DNA from 2 places in the Pseudomonas sp. DC3200b2 genome. Region 1 is predicted to be linked to the other one. Evidence: predicted binding sites of a transcription regulator. Region 1 holds the regulator's gene; the other holds the start of a gene.

What was found. Region 1 encodes sigma-54, which starts transcription at its own class of promoters, with help from an activator protein. Its sites were predicted from a motif close to ANTGGCATNNANNTTGCTNT; they were not measured.
Region 2: a site for sigma-54 is predicted at 4,468-4,487, ahead of glnA (glutamate--ammonia ligase). Genes of this name have one in related genera too.

Annotation. Positions count from the first base shown of each region.
Region 1 covers NZ_JAFCTA010000001.1:351,825-363,275, forward strand. Annotated here, with positions in the region: gene pmbA (metalloprotease PmbA) at 1-205, shown strand, start outside; gene ACP691_RS01740 (tetratricopeptide repeat protein) at 302-745, shown strand; gene ACP691_RS01745 (superoxide dismutase) at 747-1,364, shown strand; gene ACP691_RS01750 (HPr family phosphocarrier protein) at 1,456-1,728, opposite strand; gene rapZ (RNase adapter RapZ) at 1,748-2,605, opposite strand; gene ptsN (PTS IIA-like nitrogen regulatory protein PtsN) at 2,607-3,071, opposite strand; gene hpf (ribosome hibernation-promoting factor, HPF/YfiA family) at 3,079-3,387, opposite strand; gene ACP691_RS01770 (RNA polymerase factor sigma-54) at 3,502-5,016, opposite strand; gene lptB (LPS export ABC transporter ATP-binding protein) at 5,143-5,868, opposite strand; gene lptA (lipopolysaccharide transport periplasmic protein LptA) at 5,868-6,413, opposite strand; gene lptC (LPS export ABC transporter periplasmic protein LptC) at 6,400-6,972, opposite strand; gene ACP691_RS01790 (KdsC family phosphatase) at 6,981-7,505, opposite strand; gene ACP691_RS01795 (KpsF/GutQ family sugar-phosphate isomerase) at 7,505-8,479, opposite strand; gene ACP691_RS01800 (ABC transporter ATP-binding protein) at 8,760-9,569, shown strand; gene mlaE (lipid asymmetry maintenance ABC transporter permease subunit MlaE) at 9,569-10,366, shown strand; gene mlaD (outer membrane lipid asymmetry maintenance protein MlaD) at 10,366-10,833, shown strand; gene ACP691_RS01815 (MlaC/ttg2D family ABC transporter substrate-binding protein) at 10,844-11,451, shown strand, end outside.
Region 2 covers NZ_JAFCTA010000004.1:362,393-373,843, forward strand. Annotated here, with positions in the region: gene glnL (nitrogen regulation protein NR(II)) at 1-745, opposite strand, end outside; gene ACP691_RS14365 (DUF4124 domain-containing protein) at 1,006-1,632, opposite strand; gene ACP691_RS14370 (DUF4124 domain-containing protein) at 1,629-2,153, opposite strand; gene ACP691_RS14375 (chorismate mutase) at 2,231-2,794, opposite strand; gene glnA (glutamate--ammonia ligase) at 2,972-4,378, opposite strand; gene thiI (tRNA uracil 4-sulfurtransferase ThiI) at 4,700-6,154, shown strand; gene typA (translational GTPase TypA) at 6,278-8,086, shown strand; gene ACP691_RS14395 (SPFH domain-containing protein) at 8,144-9,004, opposite strand; gene ACP691_RS14400 (NfeD family protein) at 9,032-9,481, opposite strand; gene ACP691_RS14405 (YkgJ family cysteine cluster protein) at 9,569-9,973, opposite strand; gene ACP691_RS14410 (glycogen/starch/alpha-glucan phosphorylase) at 10,144-11,451, shown strand, end outside.

The DNA.
Region 1 (11,451 bases):
GGTCACCGGTGATTATTCCCGCGGCGCCGCGGGGTATTGGGTCGAGAACGGCGAAATCCAGTTCCCGGTCCAGGAAGTGACCATCGCCGGGAACATGAAGGACATGTTCAGGCAGGTCATCGCGGTGGGCAATGACTTGGAGTTGCGCAGCAACGTACGTACCGGATCTGTACTGATCGAGCGCATGACAGTAGCAGGCAGCTGAAATACCCCTTGGTCTACCATGGTTGCATTGAGAGTGATTATCACTAATAGTCACTCTCATCACTTGTAAGCACCTCAACCTGCAAGGGGAGCGACCATGGACCATTGGAAACAGACCATCGAGCGCGCCAATGCGCTCTTTGCCGAAGGCAATTGGGTCGACGCCCGAGAGCATTATCTGCGGGCACTGGCTCTGGCGCAGATTCTCTTCGAGCGATGGAGCAACCCGGACGAAGCGGTCGCGGCGTTCGTGGTCTCGCACCACAACCTGGCGGACCTGCACCTGAAACTGCGACAGCCGGAAGAAAGTGCCGAGTACCTGTGCGCGGCCCATGAACATTTGCTTCATGCGGTGGCCGATTCGCACTTGTCCGTAGCCTTGCGCCAGGCAGCGCTTCGTCACAGCGATCGCACCTATACGGAACTGCTGGGTTTCATTGCCGTCCATGGCGAATACCCCCGCACCGCGAGCTTGCTCGGCGGTGCCATGGGCCAACCGTCGCGCCATACCGGCGCGCACTCGCGATACGGAGTCCACTGACATGCCGCACACCCTGCCGTCCTTGCCGTACGACTACAAAGCCTTGGAGCCCCATATCGATGCCCAGACGATGGAGATCCACCATACCAAGCACCACCAGACCTACATCAACAACCTGAACGCTGCACTGGAAAACACCGAGTACGCCGAGTGGCCAGTGGAAAAGCTGCTGGCAGCCTATGACAGCCTCGAGGATAAACTCAAAGGCCCCGTGGCCAACAACGGTGGTGGCCATGCCAACCATTCCCTGTTCTGGACGGTAATGGCCCCTTCGGCCGGCGGCCAACCCAGCGGCACGGTGAAAGAGGCGATCGAGAAAGACCTGGGCGGCTTCGATGCCTTCAAGGAGGCTTTCACCAAGGCCGCGGTAAGCCGCTTCGGCAGTGGCTGGGCCTGGCTGAGCGTCACCCCGGAGAAGAAACTGGTGGTCGAGAGCACTGCCAACCAGGACAGCCCTTTGATGAAAGGCAATACCCCCATCCTGGGGCTGGATGTGTGGGAGCACGCCTATTACTTGAAGTACCAGAACCGCCGCCCTGAATACATAGGCGCGTTCTTCAACGTGGTCAATTGGCCGGAAGTGGAAAAGCGCTATCAGGCAGCCGTGCAGGCCTTCTAAGCTCGCTGGCGTATCGGTAGGGGCCTGCGAAGCGAGCGAATCGGCAGTTTCGCCAGCTGCGCTGGTTCTTACAGGTGCACCGCTCCCGGCTTCACTCCCCTTCGTCGAACTTGTCGTTGATCAGGCCTGCGAGCGCATCCAGCGCTTCCTGGGCCTGTTCGCCTTCGGTGCTCAGATGAATCTGGGTGCCTTTACCGGCCGCCAGCATCATGACCGCCATGATGCTCTTGCCGTCCACCAGGCTGGCCGAGCTACGGCCAACCCGAACCTGGCAGGGAAAGCGACCGGCGACGCCGACGAACTTGGCGGCCGCGCGCGCGTGCAAGCCCAGCTTGTTGATGATGGTAATGTCGAGTGCGGGCATTGCGTGGCAAGTCCTTGGTTCAGGTGAGGTCTCGATGGCGCACCTGCACGTTCCGTAAGGTCCGCTGCAGCAGTTCGCCGAGCCGCTCGGTGAGATAGACCGAGCGATGGTGCCCGCCCGTGCAGCCGATGGCAACCGTCACGTAGGCTCGGTTGCTTGCCGCGAACCTGGGTAGCCATTTGAGCAGGTAGCTGGAAAGGTCCTGGAACATGTCTTCGACCTCCGGCTGGGCCGCCAGATAGTCGATCACCGGCTGGTCCAGCCCGGAGTGCTCGCGCAGCTCCGGCTTCCAGTAAGGGTTGGGCAGGCAGCGCACATCGAATACCAGGTCGGCGTCGATGGGCATGCCACGCTTGAAACCGAACGATTCCAGGAGGAACGCGGTACCGGCGTCTGGCTTGTTCAGCAGGCGCAGTTTCAACGTATCCCTGAGCTGGTAGAGGTTCAGGCTCGTGGTGTTTATCTTCAGGTCGGCCAGGTCGGCTATGGGGCCAAGCAGGTCGCTTTCCACCCGAATGGCCTCGGCGAGGGAGCGATTGGCGCTGGTCAGCGGGTGCCGCCGGCGGGTTTCCGAAAAGCGCTTGAGCAGTGTTTCCTCGTCTGCGTCCAGGAACAGCACGTCGCACTGAATGTGCTTGGCGCGGACCTCATCGAGCAATTCCGGGAAGCGGGACAGATGACTGGGCAGGTTGCGCGCGTCTATGGACACGGCGACCAAGGGCTGGGCCAGCTCGGTATGAATGATGGCGCGTTCGGCGAGCTCCGGCAGCAGGCCGGCCGGAAGGTTGTCGATGCAGTAGAAGCCGTTGTCTTCGAGGACATCGAGAGCGGTACTCTTGCCCGAACCCGAGCGACCGCTGACGATGACCAGGCGCATGTCAGGCGCTGACCTGAGCGTTCACTACCACCTGGTACAGCGCCTCGCTGTCCTTGGCTGAACGCAGTTGGTCTCGAGTCTCGCGGCGGTCGAGCATGCTGGCGATCTGTCGCAGCAGTTCGAGGTGGGCATCGGTGGCTGCCTGGGGAACCAGCAGCACGAAGATCAAGTCCACCGGCGCGCCATCGATGGCGTCGAAGTCTACCGGCGACTCCAGATGCAGAAGGGCGCTGACCGGCTCATGGCAGTTGGCGAGCCGACAATGCGGAATGGCGATGCCATTGCCGAAGCCGGTGGACCCTAGCTTTTCCCGTGCGATCAGAGCCTCGAAAAGGGCTTGCTGGCCGATATCGGGTAGGTCTTTATGGATCAGGCTGGCGATCTGTTCGAGGACGCGTTTCTTGCTGCCGCCCGGCACGTTCACAAGGGAACGGCCGGGGGTCAGGATCTGTTCTAGTCGGATCATCGGGGGCTCAGCGAGCGGCCGTACCTTGCAGGTGGCTCTGCTGTTTTTCCTTGTATTTGAGCAATTGCCGGTCGAGTTTATCGGTAAGAAGGTCGATGGCGGCATACATGTCTTCGTGTTCCGCCTGGGCCACCACGTCGCACTTTGGAACCCGGATGGTCGCCTCGACGCGCTGTTTCTGCTTCTCCACTTCCATGATCACCTCCACATTGGTGATCTTGTCGCAGTGTCGCTCCAGCTTGGCGAGCTTTTCGGTCATGTAGCTACGCATGGCGTCGGTCACATTCAGTTGATGCCCACTGATGTTGACTTGCATACCGCTTCTCCTTATTGCCAGTGCATAAAGAGGCAGGCGAGAAACCTGCCACTGAAACGCTGGTGGCATTCCCGGTGGTTGCCGACGACCAGGGCCGGCAGCCACCTGGCCAGGCTACATCAACCGCTTGCGTTCGCTGGACGGCGCGATCCCGAGGGACTCACGGTACTTGGCGACAGTGCGGCGTGCTACCTGAATGCCCTGTGCCTCCAGTAAACCAGCGATCTTGCTGTCACTCAATGGCTTTTTCTGGTTTTCGGCGGCGACCAGTTTCTTGATGATCGCCCGGATGGCCGTGGATGAGCATTCTCCGCCTTCCGAGGTGCTGACGTGGCTGGAGAAAAAGTATTTCAGCTCATAAATGCCGCGAGGGGTGTGCATGTACTTCTGGGTGGTGACACGGGAAATCGTGGACTCGTGCATGCCCACGGCTTCGGCGATATCGTGCAGCACCAAGGGTTTCATGGCTTCGTCGCCATAGTCGAGGAAGCCGCGCTGGTGCTCCACGATCTGCGTGGCCACCTTCATCAGGGTTTCGTTGCGGCTTTGCAGGCTCTTGATGAACCAGCGGGCCTCCTGCAACTGATTGCGCATGAAGGTGTTGTCCGCGCTGCTGTCGGCGCGACGCACGAACCCGGCATACTGCGGGTTCACACGCAATCGCGGCACGGCCTCCTGGTTGAGTTCCACCAGCCAGCGGTCGTTGTCCTTGCGCACGATCACATCGGGCACCACGTATTCCGGTTCGCTGCTCTCGATCTGCGAGCCGGGGCGTGGGTTGAGGCTCTGCACCAGCTCGATCACCTGGCGAAGCTCATCTTCCTTGAGCTTCATCCGCCGCATCAGTTGGCTATAGTCCCGGCTGCCAAGCAGTTCTATGAACTCTGTAACCAGGCGCTGGGCCTCGGCAAGCCATGGGGTTTTCGGCGGCAATTGGCGCAACTGCAGGGCCAGGCATTCGCCAAGGTTGCGCGCGCCCACGCCAGCGGGCTCGAATTGCTGGATGCGATGCAGCACGGCCTCGACTTCATCCAGCTCGATATCCAGTTCCGGATCGAAGCCTTGGCAGAGTTCTTCCAGGCTTTCTTCCAGATATCCCTGGCTGTTGATGCAATCGATGAGGGTAACCGCGATCAACCGGTCGTTATCGGACATCGGCACCAGGTTGAGCTGCCAGAGCAGATGGCTTTGCAGGCTTTCCCCGGCCGAGGTGCGGGTAGTGAAGTCCCAATCGTCGTCATCGCCCCCAGGCAGGCTACTGGCGCTGGTCTGGTAGATGTCTTCCCAGGCCGTATCCACGGGCAGGTCTTCGGGAATGCGTTCGCTCCAGTCGCCTTCTTCGCTGGCTTGGGCGCCGCTGTCAGCGCTTTCCTGGAAGCTGGTTTCCTGGAAGGACGGTTCGGGGCTTTCCGCCTGCGTATTCGACTGTTCCGCCTTGTCGGCCAACGGGTCGGTATTGTCGAAGTCGTCACCCTCTTCCTGGCGTTCGAGCATCGGATTGGACTCGAGCGCCTCCTGGATTTCCTGTTGAAGGTCCAAGGTGGAAAGCTGGAGAAGGCGGATGGCCTGTTGCAACTGCGGCGTCATCGTCAGTTGCTGGCCCATTTTAAGGACAAGCGATGGTTTCATGGCGTGAGCTTGACACCTTGTTTGCCGGCGCGAGGCGCCTTCCACAACGGGTGCTCCCAGCGGAGCACCCAGACTTGAAGCAAATTATATGCCTGAGGCTTCGAGCTTTGCCTAGGGGCTTTACACTTACAGCCGGAACTCGTGGCCCAGGTAGACCTCTTTCACCAGCTCGTTGGCCAGGATAGTTGCCGAATCGCCTTCTGCAATCAATTGGCCATCGTTCACAATATAGGCGATTTCGCAGATATCGAGGGTTTCCCGCACATTGTGGTCGGTGATCAACACGCCAATGCCCTTGGCCTTGAGGTGATGAATGATCTGCTTGATATCACCCACGGATATCGGGTCCACGCCAGCGAAGGGTTCGTCCAGCAGGATGAATTTCGGCGCGGTGGCCAGTGCCCTGGCGATCTCGACCCGCCGCCGTTCGCCGCCGGACAGGCTCATGCCGAGGTTGTCCCGGATATGGGTGATGTGGAATTCCTGCAAAAGGCTTTCCATGGCCTTGCGACGGCCATTGCTGTCGAGGTCCTTGCGGGTTTCCAGAATGGCCATGATGTTGTCGGCCACCGACAGCTTGCGGAAGATGGAAGCTTCCTGGGGCAGATAGCCAATGCCTGCCTTGGCGCGACCGTGCATGGGCTGGTGGCTGACGTCCAGATCGTCGATCAGCACCCGGCCCTGGTCTGCCTGGACCAGGCCCACGATCATGTAGAAACAGGTGGTCTTGCCCGCCCCGTTGGGGCCAAGCAGGCCGACGATCTGCCCACTTTCGATGGAAAGGCTGACATCTCTCACCACTTGCCGGCTTTTATAGCTCTTGGCCAGGTGCTGGGCCTTCAACGTTGCCATTACTGCGCCTTCTGCGGCTGGTCGGTTTTCTTCTTGGGCTGGATCACCATGTCGATCCGCGGGCGTGGCGCGGTCAGCTTGCTGCCCGTGGCCCGCCCGGCGTTCACCACCTGGCGCACCGTGTCGTAGACGATCTTTTCGCCTTCGGAGGTGTTGCCATCGTTGATGACCTTGGCCTTGTCGATCAGCACGATGCGGTCCTGGGCGGCGAAGTACTGGATGGTCACCGCGTAGGCCTGGACGATCGGCTTGTCGACGGCAGGCTTCTGCTCGTAGTAGGCCAGGTTGCCCACGGCGGTGAACACGTCCACGTCGCCATTGGCTGCGCGGGTGACGGTTACCTTGTTGCCGGTGATCTTCATCGAGCCCTGGGTGATGACCACGTCCCCGGTGTACACGGCCACGCCTTGCTTGTCGTCAAGCTGGGCGTCGTCGGACTGGATATGGATGGGCTGATTCCGGTCGGTGGGCAGCGCCAAAGCGTTCACGCTTCCCAGTGCCGCGCCCAGGCCTAGCAGGAAGGGGAGGGTTTTAACGAGCCTCATACTGTCCTCTTACGGTGGACAGCAAGTGGATCTTGCTGTCGTTCAAATACGCTTTCATTCCCTTGGCAGTCGTGACGCCACCGGCGCCCTCGATTCTAACGTCTTGGTCAGTCTCCGCATATTGCTTCTGCGGGAATACCATGGCGCGGGACGTCGTGATCACGGTGGTTCGGTTCTGCTGGTCCGTGCGGTTGAGCCGTACGGCGTCGATGAGTTCGACCTGGCTGCCGTCCGGATTGACCACGGCGCGCTCGCTGCGCACGTGCCAGGGGTAGGTCGTTCCCCGGTAGATGTCCATCACCGGCCTGGTCACATGGGTGACCTCGCTGGCCTTGAGGTGCTCGACCCTGTCGGCGGTCATGTCGTACTGCCTGGAGCCGTCGGGCAGGTACTGCACCGTGTGCGCGTTGATCGCATAGTAGTCGATGGTGCCGGCGTCGACGCTCGCCTTGGGGTTGTCGAGGAAGCGGCCAGGGCTGACGTTCCAGTACCCGGCAGCGATCAGCAGGGCGGCGAGCGCCACCGCGATCGACAGGGTCAAGAGCTTTTTCTTGGGCATTGCGGTGCCTACAGGTAGTGGTTCAGCGCGGCGTCCAGGTTGCCCTGGGCCCGCAGGATAAGTTCGCAATATTCACGAGCCGCGCCTTCGCCACCCTTGGCCTGGGTCACGCCATGGGCGTGTCGGCGCACGAAGTCGGCGGCATTGGCCACCGCCATGCCCAGCCCCACGCGCCGGATGACCGGGAGGTCCGGAAGGTCGTCGCCCAGGTGGGCGACCTGCTCGTAGGACAGGCCCAGCGTCTGGATAAGCCCATCCAGAACCACGAGCTTGTCCTCGCGGCCCTGGTACAGGTGCGGGATGCCCAGGTTGCGGGCCCGGCGTTCGGTCGCGGCGCTGGTGCGGCCGCTGATGATGGCGGTTGTCACGCCCGAGGCCATGAGCATCTTGATGCCCTGGCCATCGAGTGTATTGAACGCCTTGATCTCGCTGCCGTCTTCCAGAAAGTAGAGACGGCCATCGGTGAGCACACCGTCGACGTCGAAAACCGCCAGTTTGATCCGGCTCGCGCGTTCCAGCAGGGCGTGATCCATCACACGACCCCCGCACGGAGGAAGTCATGCATGTTCATCGCGCCAACCGGGCGATCCTGCTCATCGACCACCACCAGGGCGCCGATCTTGTGGTCTTCCATGATCTTCAATGCCTGGGCCGCCAACATTTCAGGGGTAACGGACTTGCCGTGAACGGTCATCACCTGTTCGATGCGCGTGGCCTGGATGTCCAGGTTGCGGTCCAGGCTGCGGCGCAGGTCGCCATCGGTGAAGACTCCGGCCAGGCGGCCGTCCTCTTCGATCACCACGGTCATGCCCAGCCCCTTGCGCGACATTTCCAGAAGGGCTTCCTTCAGGAGCGTGCCGCGCGTGACCTTCGGCAGGGCGGCCCCGCCGTGCATCAATTGCTCGACCTTCAGCAGCAGGCGTCGCCCCAGGGCCCCGCCCGGGTGCGAAAACGCGAAGTCTTCGGCGGTGAACCCGCGCGCTTCGAGCAGGGCTACCGCCAGAGCGTCCCCCAGCACCAGCGCCGCGGTGGTGGACGAGGTAGGCGCCAGGTTCAGGGGGCAGGCTTCCTGCTCCACCCGAGCGCTCAGATGGACCTCGGCGGCCTTGGCCAGGGTGGATTCCGGATTGCCGGTAAGGCTGATCAGGCCGATGCCAAGGCGCTTGATCAGCGGTACCAGGGTAACGAGTTCCGCGGTGGTACCGGAGTTGGACAGCGCCAGAACGATGTCGGCCGGGGTGATCATGCCCATGTCGCCATGGCTGGCCTCGGCCGGATGCACGAAGAAGGCCGGCGTTCCGGTGCTGGCCAGGGTCGCGGCGATCTTGCGCCCGACATGGCCCGACTTGCCCATGCCCATGACCACGACGCGCCCGCTGCTGGCCAGGATCATCTCGCAGGCGTGGACGAAATCAGCGTTTATGGACTCGAGCAGGCCTTCCACTGCCTTGAGTTCAAGAGCGATGGTGCGCTGCGCGGACTGGATAAGGTCGCGGGTCTGGTTCATGCGGAGCAAGTCAGCCTGAGAAAAGGCCGGGATTATATCTGGATTGCCGGTAGCGCGCACGGCCCGGCGCAGCCGGTCATTTGCGCCTTCGCAGCAAGGTCTGGCGAGTCGCTGGCTGACGCCGCCGGCGCGGCCAGGCCCAGGGCGCCTCGGCAAGCGCGGGCGGTTCCCCGCGCGAAGGTCGGTGGTATAGTGCGCCGCTTGTCGACCTGCGGCGGCGGTGTGCCCTGGCCTGTGGCTCACACGTCTTCAGGGGAATGTCGCATCGCAAGGAGAACGAATGAGTGCTGAACACGCCTACGCCGTCGAGCTGAAGGGCGTCACCTTCAAGCGCGGCGCGCGCAGCATTTTCGAGAATGTGGATATCCGCATTCCACGCGGCAAGGTCACCGGGATCATGGGGCCGTCCGGCTGCGGCAAGACGACCCTGCTGCGCCTGATGGGCGCTCAGCTGCGGCCCGCCAAGGGCCAGGTATGGGTGAACGGGCAGAACCTGCCGGAGCTGTCGCGCAGTGACCTGTTCGATGCCCGCAAGCACATGGGCGTGCTGTTCCAGAGTGGCGCGCTGTTCACGGACCTGGACGTCTTCGAGAACGTGGCGTTCCCGCTGCGGGTGCATACCGACCTGCCCGAGGAAATGATTCGCGACATTGTGCTGATGAAGCTGCAGGCCGTGGGGCTGCGCGGTGCGGTGGAGCTGATGCCCGACGAGCTTTCCGGAGGCATGAAGCGCCGGGTGGCCCTGGCGCGCGCTATCGCCATGGACCCGCAGATCCTCATGTACGACGAGCCTTTCGTCGGCCAGGACCCGATCGCCATGGGCATGCTGGTGCGCCTGATCCGGCTGCTCAACGACGCCCTGGGAATCACCAGCATCGTGGTGTCTCACGATCTGGCCGAAACCGCGAGCATCGCCGATTACCTTTATGTAGTGGGCGACGGCCAGGTGCTGGGGCAGGGCACCCCGGCCGAGCTGATGGCTTCGGATAATCCGCGCATCCGTCAGTTCATGAAAGGCCAGGCAGACGGGCCGGTTCCTTTCCATTTTTCCGCGCCAGCCTTGGCCGAAGACTTTCTGGGGAAGCGCTGATGCGTCGCAGGTCCATAGTGGAGCGGGTTCGCCTGTTGGGGCGGGCTGCCATCGACATCATCGCAGGGCTGGGTCGCGCCACTCTGTTTCTTCTTCACGCCTTGTTCAGTCGCGGCGGAGTGTCCGGTGGGTTTGCCCTGCTGGTGCGGCAGCTGTACTCGGTCGGTGTGTTGTCCCTGGCCATTATCGTGGTGTCCGGGATCTTCATTGGCGGCGTGCTCTCGCTGCAGGGTTTCAGCATCCTGGCCAAATACGGTTCCGAACAGGCGGTGGGCCAGATGATTGCCCTGACCTTGCTGCGTGAGCTGGGGCCTGTGGTCACCGCCTTGCTCTTCGCCGGGCGCGCGGGTTCGGCCCTGGCCGCGGAAATCGGCAACATGAAAGCCACCGAGCAGCTCTCCAGCCTGGAAATGATCGGCGTCGACCCGCTCAAGTACATCATCGCGCCGCGGCTCTGGGCGGGCTTCATTTCCCTGCCGGTGCTGGCGGCCATGTTCAGCGTCGTGGGCATCTGGGGCGGGTCCTGGGTAGCGGTGGACTGGCTCGGGGTCTATGAAGGGTCGTTCTGGGCCAACATGCAGAACAGCGTCAGTTTTACCGAGGATGTCCTCAATGGCGTGGTGAAGAGCCTTGTGTTCGCCTTCGTGGTCACCTGGATCGCGGTGTACCAGGGCTATGACTGCGAACCTACGTCAGAAGGAATCAGCCGCGCGACTACCCGTACCGTGGTCTACGCCTCCCTGGCCGTATTGGGCCTGGACTTCATTTTGACCGCTTTGATGTTTGGAGATTTCTAATGCAAAACCGCACCCTGGAAGTCGGTGTCGGCCTGTTTCTGCTGGCCGGGATCCTCGCGCTGTTGCTGCTGGCCCTGCGGGTCAGCGGGCTATCCCCGACCTCCGCCCACGACACTTACAAACTCTACGCATATTTTGACAATATCGCCGGCCTGACTGTCAGAGCCAAGGTGACCATGGCTGGCGTGACCATCGGCAAGGTCACCGCCATCGACCTGGACAAGGACACCTTCACCGGTCGGGTGACGCTGCAACTGGACAAGAGCGTGGATAACCTGCCGGTGGATTCGACCGCTTCCATCCTGACGGCCGGCCTGCTGGGCGAGAAGTACATCGGGGTGAGCGTGGGTGGTGAGAGTGCCGTGCTGAAGGATGGTCAGACAATCCATGACACACAATCCTCGCTGGTGCTGGAGGATCTGATTGGCAAATTCTTGCTCAATAACGTGAGCAAAGAAGCGAAATAAAGGAGTTCACATGATAGCCATTTTGCGTCGAGCCCTGGTCGCCATGCTGCTGGCCGTGCCGCTACTGGCCAATGCCGCGGCGGGCAGCTCCGCCCATGACCTGGTCAAGGGCACCACCGACGAGCTGCTGGCCGACCTGAGCGCCAATCGCGACGCCTACCGCCAGAACCCCTCGGCCTTCTACGCCGCGCTCAACCGCATCGTGGGCCCTGTGGTGGACGCCGACGGCATCTCGCGCAGCATCATGACGGTCAAGTATTCGCGCAAGGCTACGCCGGAGCAGATGGCTCGCTTCCAGGAAAACTTCCGCCGCAGCCTGTTCCAGTTCTATGGCAACGCCCTGCTCGAGTACAACAACCAAGGCATCACGGTCGACCCACCCAAGGACGAAAGCGGTGAGCGGACCTCCGTCGGCATGCAGGTGCGCGGCAACAACGGTGCGGTCTACCCGGTTTCCTATACGCTGGAGAAGGTCCAGGGCCAGTGGAAAGTGCGGAATGTGATCGTAAACGGCATCAACATCGGCAAGCTGTTCCGCGACCAGTTCGCTGACGCCATGCAGCGAAACGGCAACGACCTGGACAAGACCATCGACGGCTGGGCTGGCGAGGTCGCCAA
Region 2 (11,451 bases), on a different contig from region 1:
CGATATTGAGCACCGCCTGGATCATCTGTTCACGGTCGATGAGCACATCCGGGATGCTAGGGTCGTAGTCTCGCAGCAGGGCGATGCCGCCCTGGCTTTCCGCGTCCACCAGGCTGCTGACGCGTTCCAATACTTCATGGATGTTGGTCATGGCCAATGAAGGGAGCTTGTTGGAGCCGAGCATGCGGTCTACCAGATTGCGCAGGCGATCGGCTTCTTCGATGATCACGTTGGTGTAATCGCGAAGGCTTTCTTCCGGCAGTTCCCTGGCCAGCAGCTGCGCGGCGCCCCGGATGCCACCCAGGGGGTTCTTGATTTCATGGGCCAGGCCGCGCACCAGCATCTTTGTGGTTTCCTGCTTGGAGAGCTGGGCTTCTTCCTTGGTGATCCGCAGCAGGCGGTCACGTGGGTGGACCTCCAGCAACAGCAGGGTCTGGCCCTGGCTCAGGATAGGCGTCACCGCATAATCGACGGTCAAGGTCTGCCCTGTCAGGGCAGTGAGCATGGCTTCGCGCTTGGTGAACGGGTGTGCATGTTCGACCGCCTGCCGCAGGGAATTGAGGGCTTCGGCGGACTCCGTGAACAATTCGCTGATGAACTGGCCATGGCTGCGCTGGCCGCTGATTGCCAGCAGCATTTCAGCTGCGGGGTTCATGTATTCCAGGCGCAGTTCAGCGTTGAGAAGAATGGTGGCGGTTGTCAGGTTATCCAGTAACAGCCGGTGCAGCGCATCACTGATGGTCATGCGTATCCTTGACCTCTCTTGGCACGTCGCGACCCAAGGGCGCGGTCTAGGTGCGGGGCGGGCACGGCCTGCGCTCCACTGATGCCAGGAAAATGCAAAATTCAAACCAGGCGCCGAAAAGAAGCGCGATGCCTACGAAAAGCAGGCAGGCCCTTGCCAATTCAGCTCATTAACCTGCTGGGCTGCGCCACCTTGGTACATGAAAGACAGCCAGGTGCATGGAGAGCACTATAAAGGTGCGCGGCTTTGAATGCCTGGTTTTAGCTGCCTTCGTCATCGTCTGCGGGTTTGTCACTGAGTGGACATTCTGGACGAACACCGTAGTCAGCTTCCTTGCAGGGCCTTACCCGACGTTTCTGCGCGAGGGAAGCACGCTTCATGTACACAGGTTGCGCCGGGGTGCGTTCGACCACCGTTCCCTGGGCATCGAGGATTTCCGCTGACAGCAGGTGAGCGCCGCGGTCTACGTTCTGCAATGGAACGACTGGGCTTGCACTGGGCTGCGAGGCGGGTGCGCCGTCCAGAATAACGCGGTAGGCATGCCCTTCGGCCAGTCCTGGCTCGCTGGTGAGCGTGACGATCATTTCTCCGCTGGCATGTACCACTGATGCCTCGGGCAACGGCACCAGGATGCGGAACATTTCATAGTGGACCATTCGGGCTGGTCGTATCGGCCTGGCAGCACCCGGCGGAGCTGCTGGTGCGGAAGCGGCGGCCTTGGCAGGCGGTGGGCTTATGCGGTTGCCCTCCGGGACCTTTACCGGGGTCGCGCCCTTGCGGGGTTGGTCGGTATAGACCCGGTTTCCCTGGGCATCCACATAGGTATACACCTGGCTCCAGGCCAGCCCGCTGAAGAAGATCAATGAAACCAAGGCCAGCGCTCTCATGGAGCGCTGACCCGCAGTACATGGATCGTTCGGGGGGTGCTCGATTGCAACACCTCGGCCCCAGCCAGTACCTGGACGGCCAGGCTGTGCTGGCCTCGATCCACATTCACGAGTTGCAGGCGAGGAACATTGCCCGGCGTACCGTAGGCAACACCGTCTAGTACGAGTTGCAGGAGGTGGCCAGCCGCCAGCCGCGGCTGGATGCTCACGCCGACGTCGAAAGTGCCGTTGTTGGCGCGGATAGCGCCGTCGGCCGGGACGTCGGTCAGCTCCAGAACCGAATAGGCGGCGGGCGGCGCTGGATCGATGGCTGGCGCCTGAGTTGCGGGCGCCGGGGGAGGCGCGCCCTTGGGCATTGGCACGCTATTGAGCGGCGGCAGGTTGAGCGGCTGTGCCGTCCGACCTGGAGGGGGCGGTTGCTCCGAATACACCGTATTGCCATTGGCGTCGGTGTACTTGTAGATCTGCCCATGGGCCGAGGCGCAGACGAGGGGCAAGCACAACAGTAAGGCGCGGCGCATGGCGACTACTCGGATTGACAGGATGACAGGCCCGGCGGCCCTGACAGCATAGCCTAGGCCGCCTTGCCCGGCAGTGGCTAGTGGGCTGGCAGGCACAGCTCGCCGGTGGCGCGAATCAGAGCAAGACGGTGCAGGTCGTCACGCTCGCCCTGATTGATCGCCTGTGCAATCCATTGCGGGCAGTCCGCGGTCGAGCGGTATGAGGCGAATGCGGCGAGCTGTTCCATCAGGGCGATTTGAAGCTTGTCCAGCTGCGGGCGAATCTGCCCGACCAGATCAGGCCGTGGGCTGTCCGGAGCCTGTCCAGCTACGCGCCAGTCATTGAGCAACCCATATTGCACCAGTTTGTTGGCTTCGATCTGGGCGGCGAAGAATTGCTCCACGAACGCAGGTTCGAGCTTGTATTGCGCAGCCTTGACGACGGCGCCGGCAATCACTTCCCGTTCGCGGGCACGGTCTTCCACGGCCTTGTGACTATCCCATTTGCTCAGGGCGACCTGATCGGCAATGTTCAATCGCTGCTCGATGCTGCCGAGCAACGCTGGCAGTTCGGCAGGTGCTGAAGAGGCCGGAGCGGCCATTGCGCCGCTCAGATAAAGGCTGGTGCCCAAGGCGAGGCAGAAGGCGGAAAACTTTTGCATTGGCGGAACGCTCCCTTGTTGTTCAGAGCCTCGTTATGCCAGCAAAGCGGCCTTGGGGCCAGTGTGGGTCTCGCGCCCCTGCGTTTTTTCGGAAAAACGATGGTTGGCGTCGGGCGGCCGGATTCCTGGCCATGAAAAAGGCCTCCCGAAGGAGGCCTCATGTGCGCGGCGCTTGGATCAGACGCTGTAGTACAGGTCGTATTCCAGTGGGTGCACGAAAGTACGGACCTTGATTTCTTCTTCGGACTTGAGCTCGATGTAGGCGTCGATGAAGTCATCGGAGAATACGCCGCCCTTGGTCAGGAAGGCACGACCCTTGTCCAGCTCTTCCAGGGCCTCCTTCAGGCTGCCGCAGACCTGCGGGATCTGCTTGGCTTCTTCCGGCGGCAGGTCATACAGGTTCTTGTCGGCGGCGTCGCCAGGATGGATCTTGTTCTGGATGCCGTCCAGGCCGGCCATCAGCAGCGCGGCGAAGGCCAGGTAAGGGTTGGCGGCCGGGTCCGGGAAGCGTGCTTCGATACGACGAGCCTTGGGGCTGGACACGTATGGAATGCGGATCGACGCGGAGCGGTTGCGAGCCGAGTAGGCCAGCATTACCGGTGCTTCGAAGCCGGGCACCAGTCGCTTGTAGGAATTGGTCGACGGGTTGGTGAAGCCGTTCAGGGCCTTGCCATGCTTGATGATGCCGCCGATGAAGTACAGCGCGGTATCGGACAGGCCGGCATAGCCTTCACCCGCGAAGGTGTTCTTGCCTTCCTTGGAGATGGACATGTGCACGTGCATGCCCGAGCCGTTGTCGCCGTACAGGGGCTTGGGCATGAAGGTCGCGGTGCGGCCGTAGGCATCGGCCACGTTGTGAACGACGTACTTCAGGGTCTGGGTTTCGTCGGCCTTCTTCACCAGAGTGTTGAACTTGACGCCGATTTCGTTCTGGCCAGCGGTCGCCACTTCATGGTGGTGAACCTCGACGGTCAGGCCCATTTCCTCCAGCGCGTTGCACATGGCGGTACGGATTTCGTGGTCATGGTCGACCGGTGGAACCGGGAAGTAGCCGCCCTTGACGCCTGGACGGTGGCCTTTGTTGCCGCCTTCCACGTCCTGGTCGGTCATCCAGGAGGCCTGTTCCGAGAAGATCTTGAACATGGAGCCGGAGATGTCCGACTTGAACTTCACTTCATCGAAGATGAAGAACTCAGGCTCCGGGCCTACGAATACAGTGTCACCGATGCCGGTGGACTTGAGGTATTCCTCGGCGCGGTGGGCGATGGCGCGTGGGTCGCGATCGTAGCCCTGCATGGTCGACGGCTCGATGATGTCGCAGACCAGGATCAGGGTGGGCTCTTCGGTAAAGGGGTCCAGCACAGCGGTATCGTCATCGGGCAGCAGGATCATGTCCGACGCTTCGATGCCTTTCCAACCGGCGATGGAGGAGCCATCGAACATTTTGCCGTGTTCGAAGAAATCCTCGTCCAGGGCGTCGCGAGCCGGCATGGTGACGTGCTGCTGCTTGCCTTTGGTGTCAGTGAAGCGCAGATCAATCCACTTAACGTCATGATCTTTGATGAGTTGAACCGACTTCGACATGTTGTCCTCCGGGTGGATAGGAACGTGCTTTGCGCCCCTGGATACAGTGCTGCCGCCGCATACTCGGCCAAGGCAACCTGCCTCACAAGGGAGCAATTTGCATGCCAGTGCCCCGAGATGGGCACGGTGGCAAAAATCCTTGGATTGGCGGCACTTACGGTAGCCTCTCAAGATTTCGATGCCCTTTAATGGGGCGAAGTGCCGGAAAAGTGTTCCAAATCGGTGCTTGCCTGGCTTTCGACAGATAGTTGGTCAAAGGTTGAACAGTTTCCGCTATAATGCCGCCCCTTTTTTCCAGCTGGGCCATGGCGCGCGCTGTTCATGAAACTCATCGTCAAAGTCTTCCCCGAAATCACCATAAAAAGCCGGCCAGTGCGCAAGCAGTTCATTCGCCAGCTGGCCAAGAACATCCGGGTGGTGGTCCGGGATCTGGACCCGAATATCGCCGTGGCCGGGGTGTGGGATAACCTTGAGGTTCAGACGCAGATCACCGACGGCAAGGTCCTCAGGGAAATCATCGAGCGGCTGACCTGCACCCCGGGTATCGCGCATTTCCTGCAGGTGGATGAATACCCCCTCGGTGATTTCGACGACATCGTCGCCAAGTGCAAGACGCATTTCGGCCACCTGCTGCCTGGCAAGCGCTTCGCCGTGCGCTGCAAGCGCGCCGGCAAGCATGTCTTCAGCTCCATGGACGTGGACCGCTACGTGGGCAGCCAACTGCGCCAGCAATGCGGCGCGGCCGGCATCGACCTCAAGCACCCCGAGGTAGAGGTGCGGATGGAAATCCGTGACCAGCGCCTGTTCGTCATCCACGGCCAGCACACTGGCCTTGGCGGCTACCCCCTGGGCGCGCTGGAGCAAACCCTGGTACTGATGTCCGGAGGGTTCGATTCCACGGTCGCCGCCTACCAGATGATGCGCCGTGGCCTGATGACCCATTTCTGCTTCTTCAACCTTGGTGGGCGTGCCCATGAACTCGGGGTGATGGAAGTTGCGCATTACTTGTGGAAAAAATACGGCAGCTCCCACCGCGTGCTGTTCATCAGTGTTCCCTTCGAGGAAGTGGTCGGAGAAATCCTGGCCAAGGTGGACAACAGCCAGATGGGCGTGATCCTCAAGCGCATGATGCTGCGGGCGGCCAGCCAGATGGCCAAGCGCCTGGAGATCAACGCCTTGGTGACCGGCGAAGCCATTTCCCAGGTGTCCAGCCAGACCCTCACCAACCTCGCGGTGATCGATTCGGTCACGCCCACCCTGGTGTTGCGGCCATTGCTGGCTACCCACAAGCAGGACATCATCGACACGGCCACCGCCATCGGTACCGCGGATTTCGCCAAGCACATGCCGGAATACTGTGGCGTGATTTCGGTAAACCCCACCACCAGCGCCCGTGGTTACCGTATCGAGCGCGAAGAACAGCGCTTCGATATGGCGGTACTGGAAAACGCCCTGGCCCGCGCGCGTCTGGTGTCTATCGACCATGTGATCGAAGAGCTGGGGCAGGCGGTTGAAGTAGAAGAGGTGAGCGAGGCCCTGGCTGGCCATGTGGTATTGGACATCCGCCACCCAGACGCGCAGGAGGACGAACCCCTTGCCGTCGAAGGGGTAGAGGTACGGGCCGTGCCTTTCTATGCACTGAACAGCCGGTTCAAGGACCTGGATCCTGCCCGGCAATACCTGTTGTATTGCGACAAGGGTGTCATGAGCAGGCTGCATGCTCATCACCTGCTAAGCGAGGGGCACGCCAATGTGCGCGTTTATCGTCCGGCATAAAGTCCCGGGGCTCAATGGCGGGAGCATCCGCCATCGCCCTCCCGACCGGCCAGTGTAATCGCGTCGTTTGACCGGCCGTCGCGTTTAGCCGGCCCCACCGAATTCATCATCGAGATATGCCCTGTGAGAGACAATCTTCGTAACATCGCCATCATCGCCCACGTTGACCATGGTAAAACCACCCTGGTCGACAAGCTTCTGAAGCTGTCCGGCACCCTGGACCGCAAAGAGCTGAACGACGAGCGCGTGATGGACAGCAACGACCAGGAAAAGGAACGCGGCATTACCATCCTGGCCAAGAACACCGCCATCAAGTGGAACGGCTACGACATCAACATCGTGGACACCCCCGGCCACGCCGACTTCGGCGGCGAGGTAGAGCGCGTGATGTCCATGGTGGACTCGGTGCTGCTGCTGGTCGACGCCCAGGACGGCCCGATGCCGCAAACCCGTTTCGTGACCCAGAAAGCCTTCAAGGCCGGCCTGCGTCCGATCGTGGTCATCAACAAGGTCGACCGCCCAGGCGCCGACCCGGACAAAGTCCTGGGCCTGGTCTTCGACCTGTTCGACAACCTGGGCGCCACTGAAGACCAGCTGGACTTCCCGGTCATCTACGCCAGCGCATTGAACGGTATCGCGGGTAACGACCCGTCCGAAATGGCCGACAACATGGACCCGCTGTTCCAGGCCATCCTGGATCACGTACCGGCTCCGAAGGTCGACGCCGAAGGGCCCTTCCAGATGCAGATCTCGGCACTGGACTACAACAGCTTCCTGGGCGTGATCGGCATCGGCCGTATCACCCGTGGCCGTATCAAGGCCAACAGCCCTGTGGTCGCCATCGACGCCGAAGGCAAGAAGCGCAACGGCCGCATCCTCAAGCTGATGGGTCACCACGGTCTGCAGCGCGTCGAGGTTCCAGAAGCCGAAGCGGGCGACATCGTGTGCATCAGCGGCATGGACCAGCTGTTCATTTCCGACACCCTGTGCGATCCGCAAAACGTGGAAGCCTTGCCTGCGCTGAGCGTGGACGAGCCGACCGTCAGCATGACCTTCCAGGTCAATGACTCGCCGTTCTGCGGCAAGGAAGGCAAGTTCGTCACCAGCCGTAACATCAAGGAGCGTCTGGAAAAGGAACTGCTGCACAACGTTGCCCTGCGCGTCGAGGAAACCGACAGCGCCGACAAGTTCAAGGTCTCCGGCCGTGGCGAGCTGCACCTCTCGGTACTGATCGAAACCATGCGTCGCGAAGGTTTCGAGCTGGCCATCTCCCGCCCTGAGGTGGTCATCAAGGAAGTGGACGGCGAGAAGCAGGAGCCCTACGAAGCCGTTACCATCGACATCGAGGAACAGCACCAGGGTGCGGTGATGGAGCAGATGGGCCTGCGCAAGGGCGACCTGAGCAACATGGTTCCGGATGGCAAGGGGCGTATTCGCCTGGAATACACCATTCCGGCACGCGGCCTGATCGGCTTCCGTAACGCCTTCCTGACCATGACCTCCGGCAGCGGCATCCTCACCGGTACCTTCAGCCACTACGGCCCGATCAAGGCAGGTGAAGTGAGCCACCGCCAGAACGGCGTACTGGTATCCATGGCTACCGGCAAGGCACTGACCTACTCGCTGGAAACCCTGCAGGACCGCGGCAAGCTGTTCCTCGAGCCTGGGCAGGAAATCTACGAAGGCCAGCTGTGCGGTATCAACAGCCGTGACAATGACTTGGTGATCAACCCCACCAAGGGCAAGAAGCTCGACAACATGCGTGCTTCGGGCAAGGACGAAACCATCGCCCTGGTTCCGCCGATCAAGTTCACCCTCGAACAGGCTCTGGAATTCATCGATGATGACGAGCTGGTAGAGGTGACTCCGAAGTCGATTCGCCTGCGCAAGAAAGTGCTGAACGAGAACGAGCGTAAGCGCGCTTCCAAGTAAGCCCTGCGGTTGAAAAACCTGCCCCCGCAAGGTGGCAGGTTTTTTTACGCCCGCGAATCAGGCCCGCTTGGCGCGCCCCATCAGCCCGCCGATGGTGTCCTGGATATCCGCTGGCAGCACGATGGTCTTCGCATTGGCGCTGGCGGCCAGCTTCTCCATGGCGCCGATGTACTTTTCGCCCAGCAGATACACCATGGGGCCGGTGTCGGTGCCGATGGCTGTTTTCACCCGCTCGATGGCCTGGGCTGACGCATTGGCCAGGGTCACTTGTGCGTCCCCGTCACGCTTGGCCGATTCCAACCTGGCCTCGGCTTCGAGGATGGCCGCGGTTTTCGCGCCCTCGGCACGGGTGACCGTGGCTTTGCGCTCCCGCTCGGCGGCGGCTTGCAGCTCCATGGCACGCTGCATGGATTCCGAGGGTTTGATGTCCTGGATTTCCACGGAGCGGATGGTGATGCCCCAGTCGATGGTCTGCTCGGCCATGGCTTCGCGCAACAGCGCCTTGATCTTGTCCCGGGAGGACAGCGCTTCGTCCAGGTCCATGCCGCCTATGATGGAGCGCAGGCTGGTCATGGTCAGGCTGCGTACCGCCTGGTCGTAGTCCTCGATGCCGTAGGCGGCCTTGGTGGGGTCGGTGATCTTGGCGAAGCACAGGGCGTTGGCCAGGAGAACGGCGTTGTCTCGAGTGATGACTTCCTGCTGCTGCACGTCGAGGATCAGATCCTTGGTGCTCATCTTGTAGCCAACCGTATCCATGTAGGGAATGAGGAAGTTCAGGCCTGGTTTGAGGGTGACGCGATAGCGCCCCAGCCGCTCCACGATCCATTCCTGCCCTTGGGGCACCAGCCGCACGCCCTTGGCGATGGTGACCACGATGAAGATCAAGACTATGAGGGGGATGACGAGGGTGGCGCTCATGGGAACTCCTTGCTCCGTAGACGAATATCAACTTGAAGAGGCGGGGCCGACGCGTACCAGGTTGCCTTCCACCGCCATTACCCGCACCCGGTCACCGGCCTCGATGCGGGTATCGGCGACACATGGCCATTCCTCGGCGCCCAGCAGGGGTTTCTGGAAGCGGACCTTGCCACGCTGGAATGGCGTGACCTGGCTGGTCAGCAGGCCTACCTCGCCCAGGGCGTCGGCGGCGGACCATTGCGGGCCGCCCTGGACGTTGGCGCGCAGGACCTTGAACCACAGCAGGGTAAGCAGCACCGATGCCGCCCCCCAGGCCAGCAACTGCGGACCAAGGCCGAGACCAGGCAACGCCCAGACCAGCGCGGCCACGAGGAGCGCGGCGATTCCGAACCATAGGATGAAAAACGAAGCGACCAGCAGCTCGAGCAGAACCAGCACCGTCCCGCCTACTGCCCAATACCACCACTGAATGTCCATGCCAGTGCTCACAACCCAAAGAGAGCCTCATAGTGAAGCCTTCCCATCGTTTTGGGTAGGGTTGGCGGATTTCAGGGTGTTAGCGGATCAGCGGCTCAGGGGTTTGGGCTTGTAGGCGCAGTAGCCTGGGCGCGGACCGATCCGGGGATGGTTGCGACAGGTATCCGGGCGCTTGTCATAGATGGTGCACAGGCGGCTCTTGCGATCCAGGTACAGGCAGTCGTCATTGCTCATGCGCGCCAGGGTGAAGATCCCGCTCTTCTGGTTGAAGCGCTCGACGATGCCTTCCTTCTGCAAGCGCTTGGCGACGTTCTTGGCGGGCTCGTCCTTTTCGAACTCGTCCACGACACCGATGCGAATCAGGTCCTTGATGCGCACCTCCACCGGCAGGGTGCAGCAACTGGAATTGCAGCCGCCGCACATGTGGCTGGCGTACTTCTGCCAGGTTTCCAGGCGGTCGAGCTCGGCGGCGGCGATCAGGGTCGGTTTCATGGTGGTGTATCTGGAGTCGGGCGCGCGATCATACCCGTCCCCGGCACCGAAGCAATGGCCGTTCATGCCTTTTCTCGCTGTTCTTTCTCGAACCAGCCCTACCACCCTCTGTCGAACCGTCTAGGCTCATAGCACTTGTGCAGAAATCTTTACGCCATTGAGGGCTGCAAATGTCTCAGGAACCGCTCACCCGAAAAGTCAAAGTCGATGTGGACGAATTTCGTGCCGCTGTACTCGCTAAACTGACCTACGCGGTTGGCAAAGACCCAGAGCATGCGTTCGACCATGACTGGTTCGAAGCCATCGCGCTGGCTGCCCGGGATCACATGGTCGATCACTGGATGGGCCACACCCGGCAGATCTACCGAAGCCAGCAGAAACGGGTCTATTACCTTTCCCTCGAATTTCTGATCGGCCGCCTGCTGGTCGACAGCCTGAGCAACATGGGCATCCTTGAGGTCGCTCGGGAAGCCCTGGACGGCCTTGGCGTGGACCTGGAAAAGATCCGCTTGCTCGAGCCGGATGCTGCCCTGGGTAACGGAGGCCTGGGCCGGCTGGCGGCTTGCTTCATGGAGAGCATGTCCACTCTGGGCGTCGCCGCGCATGGCTACGGCATTCGCTATGAGCACGGGCTTTTCCGCCAGGCCATCATCGACGGCTGGCAACAGGAGCAGACCGAGAACTGGCTGGATTTCGGCAACCCTTGGGAATTCGAACGCCCGGAAGTCATTTATCCGATCAGCTTTGGCGGTCACGTCGAAGCTACCGTAGAAAGCGATGGCAGCGCGCGCCAGGTGTGGCGACCCGCTGAAACCGTGCGGGCGGTGGCCTACGATACCCCGGTGGTAGGCTGGCGCGGGGCGAGCGTGAACACCCTGCGGCTATGGCGCGCCCGGGCCATGGAAGACCTGCATCTGGAGCGCTTCAACGCCGGTGACCACCTGGGCGCAGTGGCGGACGTCGCCCGTGCGGAGAGTATCTCCCGTGTGCTGTACCCGGCCGACAGCACCGAGGCCGGGCAGGAGCTGCGGCTGCGTCAGGAATACTTCTTCGTTTCCGCCTCGCTGCAAGACTTGCTGCGCCGGCATATCAACATGCACGAGCAGGTCAGCACCCTGGGCCAGCATGCCTCGATCCAGATGAACGACACCCATCCGTCCATCGCCGTGGCCGAGCTGATGCGCCTGCTGGTGGACATTCATCAGCTTCCCTGGGACGAAGCCTGGAAAGTCACTGTCGAAACCTTGTCCTACACCAACCACACGCTCTTGCCGGAGGCCCTGGAAACCTGGCCCGTGGGCCTGATGGAGCGGATGCTGCCACGGCACATGCAGATCATCTACCTGATCAACGCCCAGCACATCGATGGGCTGCGCGAGAAAGGCCTGCATGATATCGACCTGCTGCGGACCATTTCCTTGATCGAAGAAGGCCATGGCCGACGAGTGCGCATGGGCAACCTGGCCTTCCTGGGCTCG